2 regions of the Microbacterium sp. AG790 genome follow, and region 2 is predicted to be linked to the other one. Evidence: predicted binding sites of a transcription regulator. Region 2 holds the regulator's gene; the other holds the start of a gene.

Region 1 (8,035 bases), on a different contig from region 2:
ACGACGCAGCTGTTCCCGCAGTTCGCCGACCAGGTGAACGGCAACTTCGCGCCCGTCCTGTGGGTCACGTACTGGGCCTTCCGCTGGATGATGGGCTTCGGCCTGCTCTCCACCGCGATCGCTGCTGCGGGCCTCTGGGTCACCCGCAAGAACGCGAAGCGCCCGGTCGCCGGCTGGATGTGGCGGCTCGCCGTCTGGCAGGCGCCGCTGGCCCTGCTCGGCATCCTCGTCGGGTGGATCTTCACCGAGATGGGACGTCAGCCCTGGATCGTGTTCGGTCTGATGCTCACGCAGGACGGCGTCTCGCCGAACGTCCCCGGCTGGACCGTGCTGATCTCGCTGATCGCCTTCACCGCGATCTACGCCATCCTCGCGGTCGTCGAGTTCGGCCTCATCGTCAAGACGGTCAAGGAGGGCCCGCAGCCACTGCCCGGACCGGATGACCCCGACCCGTCCGATGTCCCGGTCGATCAGACCCCGTCCACGGTGTACTAGGAGCTGTCATGGACCTCGCCTACCTCTGGTTCTTCATCGTCGGAGTGCTGTTCGTCGGCTACTTCGTGCTCGACGGCTTCGACTTCGGTGTCGGCATGTCGCTGCCCTTCCTCGGCAAGGACGAGGTGTCGCGGCGCCAGGTGATCAACACGATCGGACCGGTCTGGGACCTCAACGAGACCTGGGTCATCGTCGCCGGCGCCTGCCTGTTCGCGGCCTTCCCGGAGTGGTACGCCACGCTCTTCAGCGGGTTCTATCTGCCGCTGCTGCTGATCCTGCTGGCCCTCATCGCCCGCGGCGTCTCGTTCGAATACCGCCACCAGCGTGACGACCTGCGGTGGAAGCGTCGCTTCGACTGGATGATCGTGGTCGGCTCGGCACTGCCTGCCCTGCTGTGGGGCGTCGCGGTCGCGAACATCGTGCAGGGCGTGCCGATCGATGCCGACAAGAACTTCACCGGCTCGCTCTTCACGCTGCTGAACCCCTACGGCCTCTGGGTCGGAGTGACGACGCTGCTGCTGTTCTTCCTGCACGGCGTCTACTTCGTCGGCCTCAAGACCGACGGCCAGGTGCACCACGACGCGCAGGCGCTCGGCAAGAAGCTCGCGATCCCGACCGTGATCTTCGCGGCCGGAACCGTGGTGTGGACGATCTTCCTCGCCGCCGGTCGCGGCGCCCCGCTGCTGTGGGCGGTCATCGCCTGCGGCGTGATCGCGGCGGTCGCCCTGCTGCTGTCGGTGTGGTTCAACATCGCCGACCGTGACGGCAAGGCGTTCGCGGCCGGCGCGGTCACGATCGTGTTCGCCGTGCTGACGCTGTGGCTCGCCCTGTTCCCCTACGTCATGCCGTCGACGACGGACGATGCGTTCAGCCTGACGATCTCGAACGCGTCCAGCACGCCGATGACGCTGCAGATCATGTCGTGGGCCGCGCTCATCTTCCTGCCGCTCGTGCTCGCCTACCAGGCGTGGACGTACTGGATCTTCCGCAAGCGGGTCACCCGCGCGACGATCGAGAAGGCGGAACTGACCGCAGCCCACTGAGGCCGCCTCACCGGCCCCGGCGCTCGCCCCACGGGTGAGGACCGGGGCCGGTGTCCGTTTATGAGGCAGGATCGAACAATGGCAACCGAAGCCGACCAGGGCCGCACGCGGGTGCGGCCCGTCGACCCGCGACTGGTGCGCTACGCGTCGGCGTCGCGGGCGTTCTTCGCCGCGATCGCCGTGATCGGCGCGTTGCAGACCGCCGTCGTCGTCGCGTTCGCCTGGCTCCTGACACGCGTGATCACGCGCGCCATCGACGGGATGCCGTGGGCCGAGCTGACCACGCTGCTGACCGCACTGGCCGCCGTCATCACCGCCCGTGCGCTGCTGCTGTGGGCACGCGAAGCCCTTTCGGCGCGTGCCGCCGCGCGCGTGCAGGCGCAGCTGCGGGCGCAGCTCGTGGATGCCGTCGGCATCCTGGGCCCGGGATGGCTGGCAGGCCGCAACAGCGCGCAGCTCGCGGTGACCGCGGGGCGCGGCCTCGAAGCGCTGGACGCGTACTTCGGACGCTATCTGCCACAGCTCGTGCTCACCGTGATCGCGACCCCGGTGCTGGTCGCCGTGATGTGGTGGGAGGACTGGATCTCCGGGCTCACGGTGCTGCTCACGCTCCCCCTGATCCCGCTGTTCATGGTGCTGATCGGCCTCGCGACGCGCACGGTGCAGCAGAAGCAGTGGCGCACCCTGGGGCGCCTGGCCGCCCGCTTCGCCGATACGGTCCAGGGCCTGTCGACGCTCAAGGTCTTCGGCCGTCAGCATCGCGCCGTGCGGTCGATCGAGAAGGTCACCGACACCTACCGCGTCGAGACGATGCGGGTGCTGCGTGTGTCGTTCCTGTCGGGTTTCACCCTCGAGCTGCTGGCGTCGATCTCGGTCGCGATCGTGGCCGTGTCGATCGGCTTCCGCCTGGTCGACGGGTCGCTGGCGCTCGCGGTCGGCCTGTTCGTGCTGCTGCTGGCGCCCGAGGCGTACCTTCCGCTGCGCCAGGTCGGCGTGCAGTTCCATGCCGCTGCAGAAGGCGTGGCCGCGACCGACGACGTCTTCGCGGTGCTCGACGAGGCCCGCGAGCTCGCCGCCCGTGCACGGCGTGCGCCGCGGACGGCCGACGCCGCGACGGTGAGCGCCGGCCCGGGACGGCTCGTGCTCACCGGACTGCGCGTCCGGCGCGGCGACCTGCTTCTGCCCTCCGTCGACCTCGTCGCGGAGCCCGGCACCGTCACGCTCATCGAGGGACCGAGCGGCGCGGGCAAGTCGAGCGTGTTCGCGGCCCTCCGCGGCGCGGTCACCTTCGACGGGCACGCCGAGCTGGACGGCACGCCGGTGAGCGCGCTCTCCCCCGCGACGTGGCTGGCCTGGGCCGGGCAGCATCCGGGACTGATCTCCGGCACCATCGCAGACAATGTCGCGCTGGGCGACGATGAGACTGCCGCGGCATCGCGGGGCCCCCTGGTCGCACGCGCGCTGGAGCTCGCCCAGGCGGGCGCGCTCGATCCCGATCAGCAGCTCGGGGTGCAGGGCGCGGGATTGTCCGGCGGACAGGCCCAGCGCGTCGCCGTGGCGCGCGCCGTGTTCCGTCACCTTCGCGCTCGCGCCGCCGTGATCGCCCTCGACGAGCCGAGTTCCGCACTGGATGCCGCGACGGAGGCGGCCCTGTGGCGCGGCATCCGAGATCTCGCCGATGGTGGGGCAACGGTGCTTCTCATCTCTCACCGGCGCAGCGCGCGGGAGATCGCCGACCGCGTCGTGACACTGTCGGCGGCACCGGCGGAGGTCGACGCATGACCACGACGACGGAGGTGCTGCGGCGGGCGATGCCGTCGTTGCGCCGATTCTGGCCGGGCGCCGCGTCGGGCTTCCTCTCGGAGGCGTCGGCGGTCGCCCTGCTCGCCTGCAGCGCGTGGCTCATCGTGCGCGCCAGCGAGCAGCCTCCGGTGATGTACCTGTCGGCCGCCGTCGTGGGCGTGCGCGCCTTCGCTCTCAGCCGGGCCGCCTTCCGCTACACCGAGCGGCTCGCGAGCCACGATGCGGCGCTGCGACAGCTCGCGGTGACGCGCACCGATCTGGTGCGCCGGCTCATTCCGCTCGCCCCCGACGGGCTGACCCGCACGCGGCGCGGCTCGGTGCTCGGCGCTCTCGTCGACGACGTCGACGAGCTGCAGAACCTGCCGCTGCGGGTCGTGCTGCCGCTCGTGTCGTCGGCGACGGTGGCCCTCGGCGCCGTCGTGCTCGTCGGGATCGTCTGGTGGCCGGCGGCGCTCACCCTGCTCGCGTGCCTCCTCGTGGCGGCGGTCGTGGCGGTCGGCTGGGGATGGGTGGCCGGATCGCGCGCCGAACGTTCCATCGCGCCGTTGCGCGCACGCCTCGCCGATGCCGTGCTCGATCATCTCGCGAGCCTGGACGTTCTCGCCGCGTACGGAGCCGACGCGCACAGTGCGCAGCGCATCGCCGCGGCGGATGGCGCTTTGCGGCGGGCGGTGACCCGCCGGGCCGGTGCGCAGGCGGGCTCGACGGCCGTCGTGTCGGTGCTGGCCGGCGCGGCCTCGGTCTTCGCCGTGCTCGCCGCCGTTCCGGCGCTCGGCGACGGGACGATCACCGCTCCCGCCTTCGCCGTGGCGGTGCTCGTGCCGATGGCCGTGTTCGAGGTCTTCGCCGCGGTTCCGGCGGCAGCGTCTTCATGGCGACAGGTGCGCGCCGCGGCCGCACGCATCGCCGAGGCCGTGCCGGACGAGGCACCGGCGGGCATCCCGCTCGAGGTCGCCCGCGACGCCGATGCGCACGCACGAACGGACGCCGCTCTCGGCGATGGCCTCGTTCTGCAGGGCGTCGCGGCGCGCTGGCCGGGAGCCGCAGAGGATGCCCTGCACGCGTTGGATCTGACGGTCGCCCCGGGCGAGCGGATTCTGGTCGTGGGCTCCAGCGGCGCCGGCAAGACCACGGCGGCGCACGTCCTCGTACGCTTCTTGGAGACGACCGCCGGCCGCTACACGATCGGCGGGGTCGATGTGCACGACCTCGACCCCGACACCGTCCGCGAGACGGTCGGGCTCTGCGAACAGCAGCCGATGCTCTTCGACGAGGACATCCGGCAGAACCTCCTCTTCGCCCGCGACACGGCCACGGATGCCGAACTGGAGGCGGTGCTGCAGCGGGTGGGCCTGGGCGACTGGCTCGCCGCGCGCGGCGGCCTGGATGCGCGCGTCGGGGAGCGCGGAGCCCTCGTGTCGGGCGGGCAGGCCCAGCGGATCGCGCTGGCACGGGCGCTGCTGCACGGCTTCCCCGTGCTGGTGCTCGACGAGCCGACCGCCGGCGTCGACGCGGATGCCTCCGATGCCCTCCTGACCGACCTGCTCGGTGCCGTCGGACCCGACCACGCCGTCGTGCTGATCTCGCACGTCGACGTCCCCGCCGAGCTCGTCGACCGCACGGTGCGGCTGACCGGCGGGCGCATCGACGCCTGAGCTCAGCCGCCGATCGCGTTCATCCCGCGCGCAGGCTGCAGGAACGACGGATCGTCGATCGCGTGGCCGGGAAGCTTGCCCGCGATGCAGTCGTGCAGCAGCGCGTCGAGCGCGACATCGTCGGCGCCGGCGCGCAGCAGCGGCATGAGGTCGTACTCGTCGTTGGAGAACAGACAGTTGCGCAGCTGACCGTCCGCGGTGAGCCGCAGGCGGTCGCACGCGCCGCAGAACGGGGCGGTGACCGAGGCGATCACGCCGACAGCGGCGGGTCCGCCATCGAGCAGGAAACGCTCCGCCGGCGCTCCCCCGCGACCCGGAACGGGGTCGAGGCTCCAGCGTTGCGAGAGCGCTGAGAGGATCTCGTCGCGCGTCACCATGCGGGCGCGATCCCACGTGTGACCGGCATCCAGAGGCATCTGTTCGATGAAGCGCATCTCGGCGCCGTGATCGAGCGCGAAGGCGACGAGGTCGACGAGCTCGTGGTCGTTGACGCCACGCATGGCGACCGCATTGAGCTTGAGCGGGTGAAGGCCCGATGCGGATGCCGCGGCGATGCCCGCCACGACATCGTCGAGGCGGTCGCGTCGGGTGAGCTCGCGGAAGCGGTCGCGGTCGAGAGTGTCGATCGAGATGTTGAGGCGGTCGAGCCCGGCATCGATGAGGTCGGGCAGCACCTCGCCCAGGCGGATGCCGTTCGTCGTGAGGGCGACCTCGACGGGGCCGTCGGGACCGACGATCGCGGCGATACGCCGCACGACGTCGACGATGTCGGCGCGCAGCAGCGGCTCGCCGCCCGTCAGCCGGAAGGTCGTGATCCCGGATGCCGCCGCCAGCCGTGCGACCCGCACGATCTCATCGGTCGAGAGGATGCTGGTGCGCGCGAGCCACTCGTTGCCCTGCTCGGGCATGCAGTAGGTGCACCGCAGTGAGCACCGGTCGGTCAGCGAGATCCGCAGGTCACGGTGCACGCGACCGAAACGGTCGACGAGCGGGGCGCCCGGCCGACGGGGCGCGTCGGAGGTCGCGAGGGGCGCGGCGTGTCCCGTGCGCAGCGTGAGCGGGACGGCGACCATGCACCGAGGCTACCCGGCAGATCGACGGCGAAGGCCGAATAGCGCAGTCTCTTGCCAGTTTCGTACATTTGTTCTATAGTGGAGGGGAGAGTCACCCGTCGCATGTCCCCCCTCGCGGCGGGTGAGATCGGCCGCGATGCGCCGGCCAGTCTGTAGGTCTCTAGGGGGTGAATCATGCTCGCGATATCGGACGCTCGTCCGGTCGAGTCGGTCGGGTCCGCGGGTTCGGCGTGGCCGGCGTTGGACGAGCTGGTCGATGGCGTCGTCGACACGCGTCGTCGCGCGGCGGCGGCGCAGGCGGCCGAAGCCCGGTTGCTGGCGGCTGCGGTGGATCTGGTTGCGGATCGGGTGGAACTGTTGCGGCAGGAAGCACAGCAACAGGGGCGGGCACGCGCGCGCTCGTCCGAAGCGGACCTGCCACTGCGAGAGGTCGCATTGGAGCTCGCGATGGCGCTGCGGGTGTCGGATCGGGGTGTGCAGCGGCGCATGTCGGAAGCGTTCCTGCTGCGTGAGCACTTCCCCACCACCTTGAAGGTGTGGGAGGACGGCGGCATTGATGCGGCGCACGCGTGGGCGATCAGTCGCACCGGGATGCTGCTTCGCACGCCCGACGATCGTGCCCGTTTCGAAGCCCTCGCCCTGGAGGCCGCTCGCACGGAGTCTCCGGCGCGGATGACGGCGGCGCTGAAAGTCATCGCTGCGACCATCGACCCCGACGCGTTCACCGACGCCACCGACCGCGCGTACGAGACCCGCTCGGTCCGACTGTTCGACCTGGATGACGGGATGGCACGCCTGATCGCCGACCTTCCCGCACCCCTCGCCTACGCGATCCACGACGCCCTCACCAACCGCGCCCGCAACATCCTCGACCACCCCGACGGCGCCGCCGACAGTGCGGCCGCGAGCGGCGGCGGTGAAGGTGATGCAGACAGTGGAGATGGTGATGACAACGGCGGACCGAGCGTGGTCACGGGGAGGGCTCGCACCACCAGCGACCGTGGCAACGCCGACACCGATCCCGCATCCTGCGGTGGTGCGACCTGCGTGCAGGAGAAGGATCACCGCACGCTCGCGCAGGTGCGCGCTGACATCCTGAGCGACCTGCTGCTCACCGCCACTCCCACCACCACAGCCACCGGGGCGGGGCTCGAGACGGTGATCGCGCAGATTCAGTTGACGATCCCCGCACCCACTCTCGCCGGCGACCCGGACGCAGGTCCGGCGATCCTGACCGGGTACGGACCGATCCAGCCCGCCCTCGCCCGAAGACTCGCCGGGCTCGCACCCGTGTGGGATCGGGTGTTCACAGACCCCATCGCCGGCATTCCGGTCGCCGTCGACCGATACCGGCCGCCCGCGGGCCTTCGCCGCTACCTGAGCGCACGGGATGAACGGTGCCGCACGCCCGGATGCACCCGCCCCGCACACCGATGCGACCAGGACCACACCACCGCCGCCGCGATCGGCGGAGCGACCGCGCACGATAACCTCGCCCACCTGTGCCGACGACACCACACGCTCAAACACCACACCACCTGGCGAGTACGGCACTTCGGAGGCGGAACCCTGCAATGGACCTCTCCCACCGGACGCCACTACGAAGACCACCCGCCCAGCCGCGTCCGATTCGTCCCCGACACCACCACACCGGCACCTGGCGCGGACGAGCCGCCACCGTTCTGAGAGGATCGACGGATGAGCGAGAGCCTCGATGCCGAGTTGGACCGCATCTTCGCGGCGCGAGATCGCGATGCGATGGCGCCGACGATCGCGGCACTCGAGGAGATCCACTCCCGGCATCCCGATCACGCGCGCGTCCTGTACGAGCTCGCGGGGGCGCATGACACCGCCGGTGACGAGAGTGCGGCCGCGGTCCTGTATCCGCGCGCGCTCGGCGCCGGTCTGAGCGGCGACACCCGCCGCCGATGCCTGCTCCAGTACGCCAGTACGCTGCGAAACCTCG
Region 2 (8,035 bases):
TCTACCGAGAGCCCGCGCGCCGGCCCGGCGTGTTACCCCGGCGTTCACCGTCAGTGCGCGCCGGAACCGCCCGGGCCCAGTGAGGCGAGCGCGTCGAGGAACGCCGTCGACTCCTCCGCGGTGCCCGCGGTGACACGCAGACTGTGGGCGATGCCGACATCGCGGATCAGAACGCCGCGGTCGTAGAGCCCCTGCCACGTCGCCGCAGGATCTTCCACACCGGAGAAGAGCACGAAGTTCGTCCAGCTCTCGAAGGGGCGGTAGCCCAGCGCGTCGAGTGTCGCGGAGATACGGTCGCGCTGAGCGACGATCTCGTCGACCATCGCGAGCATCGCCGGCGCGTGACGCAGCGCGGCCGATGCCGCCGCCTGCGTCAGCGCACTGAGGTGGTAGGGAAGCCGCACCAGACGCAGAGCATCGATGACGGCGGGGTCGGCCGCGAGGTAGCCGACGCGAGCGCCGGCGAACGCGAAGGCCTTGCTCATCGTGCGAGACACGACCAGCCGCGGCCGATCGGGCAGCAGCGTCAGTGCCGACCGAGAATCGCGGGGCGCGAACTCCTGGTAGGCCTCGTCGACGATCACGATGCCGGGTGCGGCGTCATAGACGGCCTCGATCACGTCGAGTCCCAGTGGCGTTCCGGTCGGGTTGTTCGGCGCGCACAGGAAGACGACATCCGGCTGCGCCCGGTCGACCTGAGCGGACGCGTCTTCGGGGGCGAGTGTGTAGTCGACTCCGCGCGTCCCGCTCACGTACGTCGCGCCAGTGGCACGAGTGAGCAGCGGGTACATCGAGTAGGTCGGCGCGAATCCGAAGGCCGTCCGACCGGGGCCGGCGAACGCTTGCAGAAGGTGCTGCAAAACCTCATTGGATCCGTTCGCCGCCCAGATCTGCGCGGCCGACAGGCCATGACCCAGGTAGTCCGCGAAGCCCTCCCGCACGGCGGTGAACTCACGATCCGGATAGCGGTTCACCTCCCGGAGCGCACGGGCGATGCTGTCGAGGATGTCGTCCGCGACCGCTTCGGGCACCGGATGCGTGTTTTCGTTGACGTTCAGCGCGACGGGCAGCGGAGCCTGGGGAGCGCCGTAGGGCGTCAGGCCGCGCAGGTCGTCTCTGAGGGGAAGGTCATCGAGTCGAACGCTCACCCTCACCATCGTAGAGGTCGCCGTGATGAGCGGACGAGGCTGATCAGTGGCCGGCGGAGTACTCGGCCGGGATCGCGATGCTCTGTCCGGCGTCGAGGCTGCCCGAGTCCAAGGCGTTGAGTCGAACGATCGCGTCGACGGCGTCGCGCGGGTCGACGTCAGGTGCGACCGCGCGTGCGATCGACCAGAGCGTGTCGCCCGGCTGAACCGTGACGTGGGTGAACGTGACTCCCGAGGATCCCTCATTGGACGCCAGCGCGCCGCCGCCGGACACGATGCCGATACCGAGCGCGACGATGACGGGGATGGAGGCGAGGAAGGCGAGCACCCGGCGACCACGAACCGTCAGGCGCAGACGGGTGGCGGGGGCCGCCGCGATGACACGGCCGCGGGGCGAGGCGCCGAGGATGTCGATCGTGGTCATGGGTTCCTCCTTGAGACGTGTCCCGCGCCGCGGCGTCGGGGGTGAGAGCGTCACCTCGAAGATTCGAGTCGAGATTCGCATCCGCCTCTCGGCCGGGAGAGCCGGATGCGAATCTCTGTTCCGAATCTATCTTCGATAGTGTTCGAGTGTCAAGCGATACGGTTCTCGCAGATGAATCGAATCCGACACGCGCACGCGTGCCGTCCGACCGTGCGAAAACCGGATACGGTTTCGACAAGACGACCCCATCACCAACCTCCGACATTCGAAGGCTCTGCCTTCCGGGGACGCGATCGAAGGAGCGCGCGACATGGCCGAGAAGCCTCAGACACGCAGGCGGAAGAGCCTCAGCGACAAGCAGCTGAAGATCCTCGAGGTGATCCAGACCTCCATCGCGCGCCACGGCTACCCGCCGAGCATGCGCGAGATCGGCGATGCCGTGGGCCTGAAGTCGCTGTCCAGCGTCACCCACCAGCTCAACCAGCTGGAGCTGAGCGGCTACCTCCGCCGCGACGCCGGCAAGACGCGCGCGATGGAGGTCCTCATCGATCTGCCGGGTGCCGCCGCCGAGAATCCCGCCGACCTCGCTCCGGCCGTGGGCGATGCGGCACTGGTCCCCTTGGTCGGGCGCATCGCGGCGGGCGTGCCGATCACGGCAGACCAGCAGGTCGAGGAGATCTTCCCCCTCCCCCGCCAGCTCGTCGGCAAGGGCGACCTGTTCATGCTCAAGGTCAGCGGCGAGTCGATGATCGACGCCGCCATCTGCGACGGCGACTGGGTCGTCGTGAGATCGCAGCCGACCGCGGACAACGGCGACATCGTCGCGGCGATGCTCGACGGCGAAGCGACGGTGAAGACCTTCCGGCAGCGGGACGGCCACACGTGGCTGCTCCCCCGCAACTCCTCCTTCGAGCCCATCCTCGGCGACGACGCGGTGGTCCTCGGTCGCGTCGTGGCCGTCCTGCGCGCGATCTGATCATGTCGCGGGCGCGCGCCCTCGCATCGGCCGTCGCAATCGTCCTGGCCGTCGTCTGCCTCCCGTTGTCCATCCTGAGCGTCTGGGCGCGGGTGCAGCTGGTCGACGAAGACGCGTTCACCGCGACGCTTGCGCCGCTGGCCCGTTCGACCGCCGTCCAGGACACGCTGATCGCGGCATCCACCGACGCGGTCGACGCGAGGCTCGACGCCGAGGTCCTCACCGGCTCGATCGTCGACGGCATCATCGGGCTGGGCGTCGGCGACCGGGCGGCAGACGCATTGCGGCGGCTGCAAGCGCCCGCCGCCGCCGCCGTGCAGGGTCTCGTGCACGACACGATCGCCGGTGCGATCCGCTCCGACAGCTTCGGGGCACTGTGGGACCAGCTTCTTCGGCAGTCTCACCGCGCGCTGACACTCGCCGCGACCTCCGATGGCGCCGGCGTCGTGGTGCAGACCGAGGCCGGACTCGGCATCCAGGTCGGCGCCGTGGTGGCGGGCGTGAAGGAACATCTGAGCGCGCAGGGCGTGGCGTGGGCGACGCTCATCCCCTCCGTCGATCACGTCGTGATCATCGGCTCCGGAGACACCCTCGCCGCCGTTCGATCCGGGTATGCGCTCGGCCTGACGGCGGGATGGTGGATGCCGGTCGCCACCGCGATCCTGTTCCTCACCGGGATCGCGCTCGCTCGGCGACGCCTCGACGCCCTTCGGCGGGCCGCGCTCGCGGCGGCGGCGGGCCTCGGAGCGCTGCTGATCGCGGCCGCGGCGGGCCGGGCGGCCGTATCGTCCGCCGCAACCGGGACGGCGCTCACGCCGGCCGCGGCGGCCGCCGTCTACGACCAGCTGGTGTCGGCGGCGGTCGGCGCGGCCGGGGCAGCTCTGGCGATCGCTCTCGCCGTCGCCGCCGGAGCGTGGCTCGCCGGTCAGTCCGCGCGGGCGGCGGCTCTTCGCCGCGCGTGGAGTCGTTGGGGTCTTCGCCGCGCGGCGGCGGACGAGTCCTCCGACTGAGCGGACGGCGTCACGGGCTCGCTTCGGGGATCAGCTCTGCGGCGCGCAGCACGCCCAGAACGGTGTCGTGGTTGTTGAAGGCGTAGAGGTGGATGCCGTCGGCGCCGCCGGCGACAACGGACCGCGCGAGGTCGGCGGCATGGGCGAGGCCGACGGCGCGCTGCGCGGCGGCATCCGGAGCCGACTCGAGCGCCGCGGCGAGAGCGTCGGGGCGCGCATCCCCGGTGAGCTCGAGCACTCGGCGCAGTCGCCCCGGAGAGGTGATGGGCATGATCCCGGGCACGATCGGGATGACGACCCCGGCGGCGCGGGCGCGCTCGACGAAGTCGAGGTACTCGTCGGCGTGGAAGAAGAGCTGTGTCAGGGCGGACGTCGCCCCGGCGGCCTGTTTGGCCAGAAGTGCGTCGATGTCCTCGTAGCGGTGACGCGAACGCGGGTGACCGTTCGGGAACGCCGCGACGGCGATCTGGACGCGGTCGCCGTCGGTGACCTGCACGGCTCCCGGAAGCCCCGGGATCTCACGCTCGCGATACGGCGAGCGCTCCGCCTGCACCCGGCCGATCAGCTGCACGAGCTGAGCGGCCGACTCCAGATCGCCGAACACGATGTCGTCCTCGCCGACACCGACGGGCGGGTCGCCCCGCAGCGCCAGGAAGCGGGTGATGCCGGCATCGAGGAACTCGCGGATGACCGTCGTGGCTTCGGCGTAGCTGCTGCCGACACAGGTCACGTGCGCGACGGGCGGAACGGTCGTCTCGCGGAGGATGTGCGTCAGCACGGTGAGCGAGCGGTCGGTCGTCGAGCCCCCCGCGCCGAACGTCACGGAGATGAAACGCGGACCGGCGGCGGCGAGCACGCGAATGGTCTCGTAGAGAGCAGGCAGCTGCTCGGGGGTGCGCGGAGGGTAGATCTCGAACGAGAACGGTACCCGCCGCGAGGCCGCGCGGGCGACCGCCGGAGCGTCGACGCGGGGTTCGTGGGACATCATCGCTCGGTTCCCTCTCGGGTCGGGGTCCTGCAGCCGGTCGGCCGCGGCCTCGATGCCCCACTGTAGAGCCAGCGCCGTTCCCTCACCCGCGTGTGACGGCACGTGTCTGCCGACGTGGCAGGTCGCACACGCGTAGCGTGGCAGCCATGGTCGATGTGCACCCCTATGGATCCTGGCCCTCCCCGTTCACCGCAGCCTGGGCTTCTTCGGCTTCTCCCCGGATCGACGGCGCCGCGCTCGTGGGCGACGAGGTGTGGTGGGCGCAGTCGGTGGCCGAAGAGGCCGGCCGCACGGCCGTGTTCCGGCGCGATGCGACCGGCACGGTGCACCTCGTCCTGCCGGCGCCGTGGAACGCCCGATCCGGCGTCCACGAGTACGGCGGCGGGTCGTGGGCGGTCGACGATGCCGGTCGGCTGTTCTTCGTCGAACGCCGCGATCAGCAGGTGTGGGTGCGGGAGCCCGGCTCTGACCCTCGCCCCCTGACGGACGATGCGGATGTCCGCTACGGCGGACTTCGCGCGACCGGCGGGATGCTGCTCGGCATCCGCGAGCGCGCCGGCCGCGAGCGGGCGATCGTGCGCATCGACCTCGACGGTGCGGGAGCGAGCGACCTGGTCGCGGGCAGCGATTTCGTGGCTCAACCCGCACTGTCCCCGCGCGGGGACCGGCTCGCGTGGGTGGCCTGGAATCACCCCGACATGCCGTGGGACCGCACGACGCTGCGTATCGGTCGCCTCGAGGACGGCGCCGTGGTCGAGTGGGCCGACGTGACCGACGGCAGCACGGCAGCGCTCCAGCCCGAATGGACCGACGAGGACGCCCTGCTCTACCTGGACGACGCGACCGGTCGGTGGAACATCTGGAGCCTGCGCCTGGATGCCGACCTGCCGCGGGCGCCTCTCGCCCCGGCCGATGCGGACACGGGGGGCCCGCTGTGGTCACTCGGCAGCCGCTGGTTCGGTGCGACGTCCGACGGCGGGGTGATCGCTGTCCGCACGAACGGCGCGGACGAGCTCGTCTGGCGGGATGCCGCGGGCACCGAGACCGTGATCGACATCCCCGCCACCGCATCCCTCGCCGTCGAGGCGGTCGTCGGCCACCGGGCGCTGATCTCCGGCGTGGCACCGGGCCTGAGCGGCATCTGGCTGGTGGAGTTCGATGCGGCGGGGGCGACGGTGCACGTCGATCTCATCGTCGGACACCGTGCAGAGATCGCGGGTGAGGATCTCGATGCGTGGCTTCCCGCGACGCGCCCGTTCTCTGTGGAGGGTCCGACGGGGACGGTGCACGCGTTCGTGCACCCCCCTCACCATCCGCGTGTCGCGGCATCCGACGCAGAACGTCCGCCCTATCTCGTGCTGGTGCACGGCGGTCCGACAGGCCACGAGGGCGGCGTCGCCGATGCGAAGACGCTGTTCTTCACGAGTCGCGGCATCGGAGTACTGGAGGTGAACTACGGCGGCTCGACCGGGTACGGCCGCGCGTACCGGGAGCGCCTGCGCGGACAGTGGGGCGTCGGCGACGTGGCGGACGTCGCGGCGGCCGCTTCCGGCCTTGCCGCCACCGGCGCCGCCGATGGCGCCCGCCTGGCGATCAAGGGCGGATCGGCAGGCGGCTGGACGGTGCTCGCGGCGCTCGCGCGCACCGACGTGTTCCGCGCGGGCATCTCCCGCTACGGCGTCGGCGACGCCCGCACTCTGGCCGCCGATACGCACGATTTCGAGTCACGGTATCTCGACGGACTCATCGGGCCCCTGCCGGATGCCGAGGAGCTCTACATCGAGCGCTCCCCGTTGACGCATATCGACGGGTTCCGCGTGCCCGTGCTGCTGCTGCAGGGCGCGGATGACGCGGTCGTGCCTCCGTCGCAGGCCGAAGCGATCCGCGACGCTCTCGCCGCGCGCGGCATCCCGCACGCCTACGTGCTCTACGAGGGCGAGGGACACGGGTTCCGCGGCGCTGAGGCGGTCGTGCACGCGCTGGAGAGCGAGCTCGCTTTCCTCGGCCAGGTGTTCGGCTTTCCGACGCCCGGCGTGCCGGCGATAGAGCTGACGGCAGGCTAGGCGTGCGTCAGAGCGCGTAGGGTGCGAGCTCCGCCGCGAGTCGCTCCGAGACGTGCGCGTGCACGGCGGTACCACCCTCCTCGTGGGCCGTCGAGACGATGTGCCCCGACTCGTGCACCGCGTTGATGAGGTCTCCACGCTCATACGGCACGAGTGCGCGCACCTCGACCGCCGGCAGCGGCAGGGCGTCCTCGATGACGGTGCGCAGCTGATCGATGCCCTCGCCCGTGCGCGAGGACACGAACAGCGCGCTCGGCTCGAGACCGCGCAGCACCAGTCGGGTGTCGTCGTCGACGAGGTCCGCCTTGTTGAAGACGACGATCTCGCGCGTCGAGCGCGCACCCACGTCGCCCATCACATCGCGTACGGTCGCGAGCTGCGCCGCGGGGTCGGGATGGGAGCCGTCCACGACGTGTACCAGCACGTCGGCGTCGCCCACCTCTTCCAGCGTCGAGCGGAACGCCTCGACGAGCTGGTGCGGCAGGTTCCGCACGAAGCCGACCGTGTCGGTCAGGGTGTAGACGCGCCCGTCGACCGCTTGGGCACGGCGCACCGTCGCGTCCAGCGTCGCGAACAGCGCGTTCTCCACGAGCACGCCGGCGCTCGTGAGCCGGTTGAGCAGGCTCGACTTGCCGGCGTTGGTGTAGCCGGCGATCGCGACGGACGGGATCGTGTTGCGCTTGCGTTCGCTGCGCTTGGCCTCGCGAGCGGGGGCGAAGTCGCGCAGCTGCCTGCGCAGCTGCGCCATCTTCGTGCGGATGCGCCGGCGGTCGAGCTCGATCTTGGTCTCACCCGGTCCGCGTGAGCCCATGCCGGCGCCTCCGGCACCGACCTGGCCACCGGCCTGACGGCTCATCGACTCACCCCAGCCGCGCAGACGCGGCAGGAGGTACTCGAGCTGGGCGAGCTCGACCTGCGCCTTACCCTCGCGGCTCTTGGCGTGCTGGCTGAAGATGTCGAGGATGACGGTGGTGCGGTCGATGACCTTGACCTTGACGACGTCCTCCAGCGCGCGACGCTGGCTCGGAGCGAGCTCCGTGTCGGCGATGACGGTGTCGGCGCCGACCGCGGCGACGAGGTCGCGCAACTCCGCCGCCTTGCCGCGGCCGATGTAGGTCGCCGGGTCGGGGTGCGGACGTCGCTGCAGCACCCCGTCGAGAACGACCGCACCGGCGGTCTCGGCGAGCGCGGCGAGCTCGCGCAGGGAGTTCTCCGCGTCTTCCTGCGAGCCCTGGGGGTACACCCCGACGAGCACGACGTTCTCCAGCCGCAGCTGGCGGTACTCGACCTCCGTGACGTCTTCGAGTTCCGTGGACAGACCCGGCACGCGGCGCAGCGCCGCGCGCTCCTCACGGTCCCACTGATCGCCGTCGGTGTCGCCATAGGCGACGGTCGCGGCGTCCTGCAGCGCCTGGGCGGCACCGAA

Evidence for each region. The regulator LexA, encoded in region 2, represses DNA repair genes until DNA is damaged. The targets are predictions, from matches to a motif close to TCGAACANNTGTTCGA.
Region 1: the regulator LexA is predicted to act here: its motif matches at 6,130-6,145, upstream of DEU37_RS03355 (HNH endonuclease signature motif containing protein).

Annotation. Positions count from the first base shown of each region.
Region 1 covers NZ_RBWZ01000006.1:592,055-600,089, reverse strand. The annotation lists gene DEU37_RS03380 (cytochrome ubiquinol oxidase subunit I) at 1-495, shown strand, start outside; gene cydB (cytochrome d ubiquinol oxidase subunit II) at 504-1,538, shown strand; gene cydD (thiol reductant ABC exporter subunit CydD) at 1,617-3,320, shown strand; gene cydC (thiol reductant ABC exporter subunit CydC) at 3,317-4,996, shown strand; gene moaA (GTP 3',8-cyclase MoaA) at 4,999-6,069, opposite strand; gene DEU37_RS03355 (HNH endonuclease signature motif containing protein) at 6,244-7,755, shown strand; gene DEU37_RS03350 (tetratricopeptide repeat protein) at 7,768-8,035, shown strand, end outside.
Region 2 covers NZ_RBWZ01000009.1:37,263-45,297, forward strand. The annotation lists gene DEU37_RS09760 (histidinol-phosphate transaminase) at 51-1,157, opposite strand; gene DEU37_RS09765 (LysM peptidoglycan-binding domain-containing protein) at 1,192-1,572, opposite strand; gene lexA (transcriptional repressor LexA) at 1,883-2,548, shown strand; gene DEU37_RS09775 (hypothetical protein) at 2,551-3,558, shown strand; gene DEU37_RS09780 (methylenetetrahydrofolate reductase) at 3,569-4,543, opposite strand; gene DEU37_RS09785 (prolyl oligopeptidase family serine peptidase) at 4,693-6,609, shown strand; gene hflX (GTPase HflX) at 6,617-8,035, opposite strand, start outside.